Regions from separate parts of the Streptomyces sp. NPDC006261 genome, predicted to be linked through region 2. Evidence: predicted binding sites of a transcription regulator. Region 2 holds the regulator's gene; each other region holds the start of a gene.
What was found. Region 2 encodes HrcA, which represses chaperone genes, less so after heat shock. Its sites were predicted from a motif close to TTNGCACTCNGNNNNNCNGAGTGCNAA; they were not measured.
Positions count from the first base shown of each region.

Region 1: groES (co-chaperone GroES) is a predicted target of HrcA. The motif match lies at 1,176-1,202, and genes of this name have one in related genera.
Region 3: groL (chaperonin GroEL) is a predicted target of HrcA. The motif match lies at 1,311-1,337, and genes of this name have one in related genera.

Region 1 covers NZ_JBEXSI010000050.1:9,293-11,558, forward strand. The annotation lists gene groL (chaperonin GroEL) at 1-612, opposite strand, end outside; gene groES (co-chaperone GroES) at 711-1,019, opposite strand; gene ABZ154_RS27040 (polysaccharide deacetylase family protein) at 1,386-2,266, opposite strand, start outside.
Region 2 covers NZ_JBEXSI010000021.1:91,417-93,682, forward strand. The annotation lists gene dnaJ (molecular chaperone DnaJ) at 1-398, opposite strand, end outside; gene hrcA (heat-inducible transcriptional repressor HrcA) at 399-1,415, opposite strand; gene ABZ154_RS16330 (MBL fold metallo-hydrolase) at 1,594-2,266, shown strand, end outside.
Region 3 covers NZ_JBEXSI010000013.1:39,111-41,376, forward strand. The annotation lists gene groL (chaperonin GroEL) at 1-1,148, opposite strand, end outside; gene ABZ154_RS10735 (cold-shock protein) at 1,452-1,658, opposite strand; gene ABZ154_RS10740 (MoaD/ThiS family protein) at 2,078-2,266, opposite strand, start outside.

The DNA of each region.
Region 1 (2,266 bases), on a different contig from region 2:
GGTCACCATGTACGGGGACAGGTAGCCCTTGTCGAAGGCCATGCCCTCGGTGAACTCCAGGTCCAGACCGAAGGTGTTGGACTCCTCGACGGTGATGACACCGTCCTTGCCGACCTTGTCCATCGCGTCCGCGATGAGCTCGCCGACCTGGGTGTCCTGCGCGGAGAGCGCTGCCACGGCGGCGATGTCGGACTTGTCGTCGATCGGGCGGGCGGTCGCGAGGAGTTCCTCGGACACGGCCTTGACCGCGGCGTCGATGCCCTTCTTCAGGGCGGCCGGGGAGGCGCCCGCGGCGACGTTGCGCAGGCCCTCACGGACGAGCGCCTGGGCCAGGACGGTCGCGGTGGTGGTGCCGTCACCCGCTACGTCGTTGGTCTTGGTCGCCACCTCCTTGACGAGCTGGGCACCGAGGTTCTCGTACGGGTCGTCGAGCTCGACCTCGCGCGCGATGGTGACGCCGTCGTTGGTGATGGTGGGTGCGCCGAACTTCTTGTCGATGACGACGTTGCGGCCCTTGGGGCCGATCGTCACCTTCACCGTGTCGGCAAGCTTGTTGACGCCGCGCTCAAGGGCGCGACGGGCGTCCTCGTCGAACTTCAGAATCTTCGCCATGGGCTGTACTTCCCTCTCGAACGAACTGCGCCCCTCGCCACCCGGCTAGTTATTTCGCAGGGGGCCAGGGGCGCAGAACACAAGCAAACGTGGGTGAATTACTTCTCGACGATCGCGAGGACGTCGCGGGCCGAGAGGACGAGGTACTCCTCGCCGTTGTACTTCACCTCGGTGCCGCCGTACTTGCTGTACAGGACGACGTCGCCGGTCTTGACGTCGAGCGGAAGACGCTCGCCGTTCTCGAAGCGGCCCGGGCCCACCGCGAGGACGACGCCCTCCTGGGGCTTCTCCTTCGCGGTGTCCGGAATGACCAGGCCGGAAGCCGTGGTCTGCTCGGCGTCGAGCGGCTGGACCACAATGCGGTCCTCAAGCGGCTTGATCGCAACCTTGGAGCTGGTGGTCGACACGATCCGGTCTCCCCCTTCGGAGATCTCACGGGGTTTAGCAGTCAGTGGGCGGCGACCAGACCGATCCGTCGTCGCGGGTGCCGGACCTGCCCTGTCGCACAGTGTGGTGCTGGCACTCTCCAGGGGGGAGTGCCAGACATGAGACTATGACCGCGATTAGCACTCGGTCAAGCGGAGTGCCAATTCACCACCCTCGCGCCGTCTCGATGGGGGCCCCATGGGATCACCGTCCGGCCAACGCCGGGGCGGCTCCTCGCGTTCCGTACGACGGTACGGAGATGCCGCGCCCCGGGCGCCACTCGCGACGAATGCGCGCGCAGCGTCGGCTGAGCGCGCATTCGGGGCCGTACGCCGGGCGGGCGGAGGTCAGACGTAGTCCTCCAGCTTCGCCACCGCGTACCCCTTGTCCGTGATGGTCTTCATGACCAGGCGGATCATGTCGGGCATCGTGCCCTTCCAGTCGCCCTCGCCCCGGAAGTGGGTGAGGACGATGTCGCCGGGGTGCAGGTCCCGGTCCCACTCCCGCCATTCCATGTGGTCGGCGAAGGCCTCGGCGGACCACAGGGGTACGGCGGTGATGCCGCAGGCCTTGGCGACGACGAGGGTGTCGCGGTTGTAGTTGCCGTAGGGCGGGCGGAAGAGAGTGGGCCGCTTCCCGTAGTTCTTGAGGATCTTCTCCTGCTGGCCGCAGATCTCCCGCTTCTGCTCGGCGTAGGAGAGGCCGGGCAGGTAGCGGTGGTTGAGCGTGTGGTTGCTGATGGTCACCCCGCGCTTCTGCATCTGCTTGAAGTACCCGTAGTCGTCGTTGATGACGTAGTCGCTCAGGAAGGCGCTGTAGGGGATGTCCAGTTCGGTCATCATCCGCAGCAGCGCGGGGTCCTTCTCCGCGCCGTCGTCCATGGTGAGGAAGACGATCTTCTCCTTGGTGGGGACGGTGGTGAAGACGGGCGGCAGCCCCTCGTCGTCCCGGACCTCGAACCCCTTGCGGGTGGTGATGCGCGGTTTCACCTTCGGCGGCTCGGGGGCGGCGAGCGGGGTCTTGGCCAGCCCCCACTTCTTCGCGGCGACGGCCCGTGCGGCCTGTTTCCGCTTGAGGTCCTCGGCGTACGTGCCCAGGGCGCGGGCGGGCCCGGCCTGCGGGGCGGCCCCGCCCTGCTGTCCGGCGGCGGGCCTGGCCGGTCCACCCGGGGCTCCCGTGCCGCCGCCGACCGTCTCCGACGCGCAGGCGGAGGTGACGGTGGCTGCCA
Region 2 (2,266 bases):
GTGGTGCCGAAGGCCGCCTCGGAGAGGTCGATCTCCAGCCGGATCATGGCGTCCTGGCCCCGGCGGGTGCGCGAGCGTGGCCCGCGCTGCGAGGCCGTTCCGAAGAACGCGTCCATGATGTCCGAGAAGTTGCCGAAGCCACCGGCTCCGAAACCGCCCGCACCGCCGCCCCCGCCGTTGGCGGAGAGCGGGTCGCCGCCGAGGTCGTAGACCTGCTTCTTCTGCGGGTCCGAGAGCACCTCGTAAGCGGCGTTGATCTCCTTGAACCGCTCCTGGGTCTTCGGATCGGGGTTGACATCCGGGTGCAGCTCGCGTGCGAGCCGACGGAATGCCTTCTTGATCTCGTCCTGAGATGCGTCGCGGCGCACGCCGAGTACGGCGTAGTAGTCCGTGGCCACTTACGACTCCGCCAGGATCTGTCCGACGTAACGTGCCACTGCGCGTACCGCTCCCATCGTTCCGGGGTAGTCCATGCGGGTCGGTCCGACCACGCCGAGTTTGGCGACTGCCTCGTCGCCCGAACCGTAGCCGACCGCGACGACGGACGTGGACGTGAGGCCCTCGTGGGCGTTCTCGTGCCCGATCCGTACGGTCATGGCTGAGTCCGTGGCCTCACCGAGCAGCTTCAGCAGGACGACCTGCTCCTCCAGTGCTTCCAGCACCGGCCGGATCATCACAGGGAAGTCGTGCCCGAAGCGGGTGAGGTTGGAGGTGCCGCCGATCATCAGCCGCTCCTCAGTCTCCTCGACCAGGGTTTCGAGGAGGGTGGAAAGGACCGTGGAAACCGTTCCGCGGTCCTCGCTGTCGAAGGATTCCGGCAGCTCCCGCACCAGCCGGGGGACATCCGCGAAGCGGCGTCCGACGACCCGGCTGTTGAGCCGGGCCCGCAGATCCGCGAGCGTTGCCTCGCCGAAGGGCGCGGGGCAGTCGATCATACGCTGTTCGACCCGGCCGGTGTCCGTGATCAGGACGAGCATCAGCCGGGCGGGGGCGAGCGATAGCAGTTCCACGTGCCGCACCGTCGAGCGGGTGAGCGAGGGGTACTGCACGACCGCGACCTGCCGGGTCAGCTGCGCGAGCAGCCGTACGGTCCGGCCGACCACGTCGTCGAGGTCGACCGCGCCGTCGAGGAAGTTCTGGATGGCCCGGCGCTCGGGCGAGGAGAGCGGCTTGACGCCGGCGAGCTTGTCGACGAAGAGGCGGTACCCCTTGTCGGTGGGGATGCGCCCTGCGCTCGTGTGCGGCTGCGCGATGAATCCCTCGTCCTCCAGCACCGCCATGTCGTTGCGGACGGTGGCCGGGGAGACCCCCAGCCGGTGCCGCTCCGTGAGCGCCTTGGAGCCGACGGGCTCCTCGGTGCCGACGTAGTCCTGGACGATGGCGCGCAGCACTTCGAGTCTGCGTTCGCTGAGCATGGCGCACACCTCCAGCTGTCGTTCCCCGGTGTCTTCACTCCGGTATCCGTCTGGCACTCGGAGCGTACGAGTGCCAGCTACCCACCGGTCAGTGTAAGGGGGTGAGGTGGGGCGGGGGCAAGGGCGACCGGCCACGCCGCCGCCGAGCGGTGCGGGACGTTGCCGATAGCGTCGCCCCATGCACGTCTCTTGGGAAGACTTCGGCTGGGAGCGGTTGGGCCACGGTATCGGGCGGCGGCGGCTGCCGGGCTGGGATGCCACGGCCGCGCTGGTCGCCGGGGCCGACGGTGTGCTGCTGTACGACACCGGCTCGACCCTCCGCGAGGGCGTCGAGCTGCGGAGGCAGGCCGAGGCGCTGCTCGGCCGGAGGGTGACGCATATCGCACTGAGCCACCCGCACTTCGATCATGTGCTGGGGACGGCGGCGTTCGCCGGGGCGCAGGTGTACGGAGCGGTGGGCATCACCGCGCTGCTGCAGCGCTCGGCGGACGAGCTGGGCGCCTCGGCCGTGCACCACGGCCTCCCGGAGGAGGAGGCACACCGGTCGGTGGACACGCTGGTGGTGCCGCACCACGAGGTGACCGGTGAGCGGACGCTCGACCTGGGCGGCGGCCGTCAGGTGCTGCTGGCCGACGTGGGCCCGGGCCACAGCGGCCACGACCTCGCGGTGCTGGTCCCGGGTACGGACGGGGAGCCTGCGGTGGTGCTCTGCGGGGACCTGGTGGAGGAGTCGGGCGAACCGCAGGCGGGCCGGGACGCGATCACCTCGCGCTGGCCGGCCGCCCTGGACCGGCTCCTTGAGCTGGGCGGCGAGGGCGCGGTGTACGTACCGGGGCACGGGGCGGCGGTGG
Region 3 (2,266 bases), on a different contig from region 2:
GTGGCGGCGCCGGCCTTGATGACGGCCACGCCGCCGGCCAGCTTCGCGAGGCGCTCCTGGAGCTTCTCGCGGTCGTAGTCCGAGTCGGAGTTCTCGATCTCGGCGCGGATCTGCTTGACGCGACCCTGCACCTGCTCGCTGTCACCGGCACCGTCGACGATCGTGGTCTCGTCCTTGGTGATGACGACCTTGCGGGCACGGCCGAGCAGGTCCAGGCCGGCGTTCTCCAGCTTGAGACCGACCTCCTCGGAGATCACGGTGCCACCGGTGAGGATGGCGATGTCCGCGAGCATGGCCTTGCGGCGGTCGCCGAAGCCCGGAGCCTTGACGGCGACGGACTTGAACGTGCCCTTGATCTTGTTGACGACCAGGGTGGAGAGCGCCTCGCCCTCGACGTCCTCGGCGATGATCAGCAGCGGCTTGCCCGACTGCATGACCTTCTCCAGCAGCGGGATCAGGTCCTTGACGCTGGCGATCTTCGAGTTGACGATCAGGATGTACGGGTCGTCGAGCGACGCCTCCATACGCTCCATGTCGGTCGCGAAGTAGGCCGAGATGTAGCCCTTGTCGAAGCGCATACCCTCGGTGAGCTCGAGCTCCAGACCGAAGGTCTGGGACTCCTCGACGGTGATGACGCCTTCCTTGCCGACCTTGTCCATCGCCTCGGCGATCTTGGCGCCGATCTCGGTGTCGGCGGCGGAGATGGAGGCGGTCGAAGCGATCTGCTCCTTGGTCTCCACGTCCTTGGCCTGCTCCAGCAGAGCGGCGGAGACGGCCTCGACGGCCTTCTCGATGCCCCGCTTGAGGGCCATCGGGTTGGCGCCTGCGGCGACGTTGCGCAGACCCTCGCGGACGAGAGCCTGGGCGAGAACGGTGGCGGTGGTCGTACCGTCGCCGGCGACGTCGTCCGTCTTCTTGGCGACCTCCTTGACCAGCTCCGCACCGATCTTCTCGTACGGGTCCTCGAGCTCGATCTCCTTGGCGATGGAAACACCATCGTTGGTGATCGTGGGCGCGCCCCACTTCTTCTCGAGGACGACGTTACGGCCCTTGGGGCCGAGGGTGACCTTGACGGCGTCGGCGAGCTGGTTCATCCCGCGCTCGAGACCGCGCCGTGCCTCCTCATCGAACGCGATGATCTTGGCCATGTGAAGTGGTCCTCCCGGACAGGGGTGGATTCTCCGGACCGAGAGGCGCCCGCGACGGACGGCCTGCCTGCGTGGTGGTTCCTTGCCCCACCGCGCCTGCGGGCCTCACCGGCCCGGTCCAAGTTTCTGTCACTCTCACCTGGAGAGTGCTAACGCCAATGATTAGCACTCGACCCCCGAGAGTGCAAGCGCCTCAGGCCAGGGCCCGCCATACGGTCCCAGGACGCACGTAGGGCCCGATCCCCTGATCCGGGGGTCGGGCCCTACGTGCGTGAGTAGTGACGTCGGACGGCCGCGCCGAGCTCAGCCGACGGCGAGCTTGACCATGTCGGCCTGGGGCCCCTTCTGGCCCTGCGAGATCTCGAATTCAACTCGCTGACCCTCTTCGAGGGTGCGGTACCCGTCCATCTGGATCGCGCTGTAGTGGACGAAAACATCCGCACCACCGTCGACCGCGATGAAGCCGTACCCCTTCTCCGCGTTGAACCACTTGACGGTGCCCTGAGCCATGCCTAACTCCCCTATAACTGGCCCTTGCACGGAACCGCACTTCGCGGACCCGGGTCGGAACTCACCCTCCGACAGGAGAGGGTGGGCGGCGCCGCAGCGCGTCGACCGCGGCCGAATGTATCCGCCCAACTGCCCTCTGCAACAGGTCAATCGGACGAGAATTCTGGGCACAGGTGAACGCCCGAATATGCGGGATTGCTGAAATTTACGGGCAAGTCGGGCCAGGCAAAGGCCACTTATACCTCAAGGGGTCCACGCACTTTGGCTGCTTCTTATCGGGGCCGGGCGCATTCTCATATGCGGGCGGCACACGCAGCGGAGGGGGCTTCCCCAACTGTACCGCGCTCAACCATGCAGAATTGCCCCCTCCGCTTTGCGTCGCGGAGGGGGCAACTGCTGTTCAGCTGAGGGCAGTCGGATCAGCAGCCGCCGGCCACGGCCGGGATGATCGAGATGCCGGCGCCGTCGGGCGTGGCCGCGTCCAGGCCGCCCTCGAAGCGCACGTCGTCGTCGTTGACGTACACGTTGACGAAGCGGCGCAGCTTGCCCTGGTCGTCCAGGACGCGTGCGGCGATGCCCGGGTGGTCCTTCTCCAGGGACTCGATGAC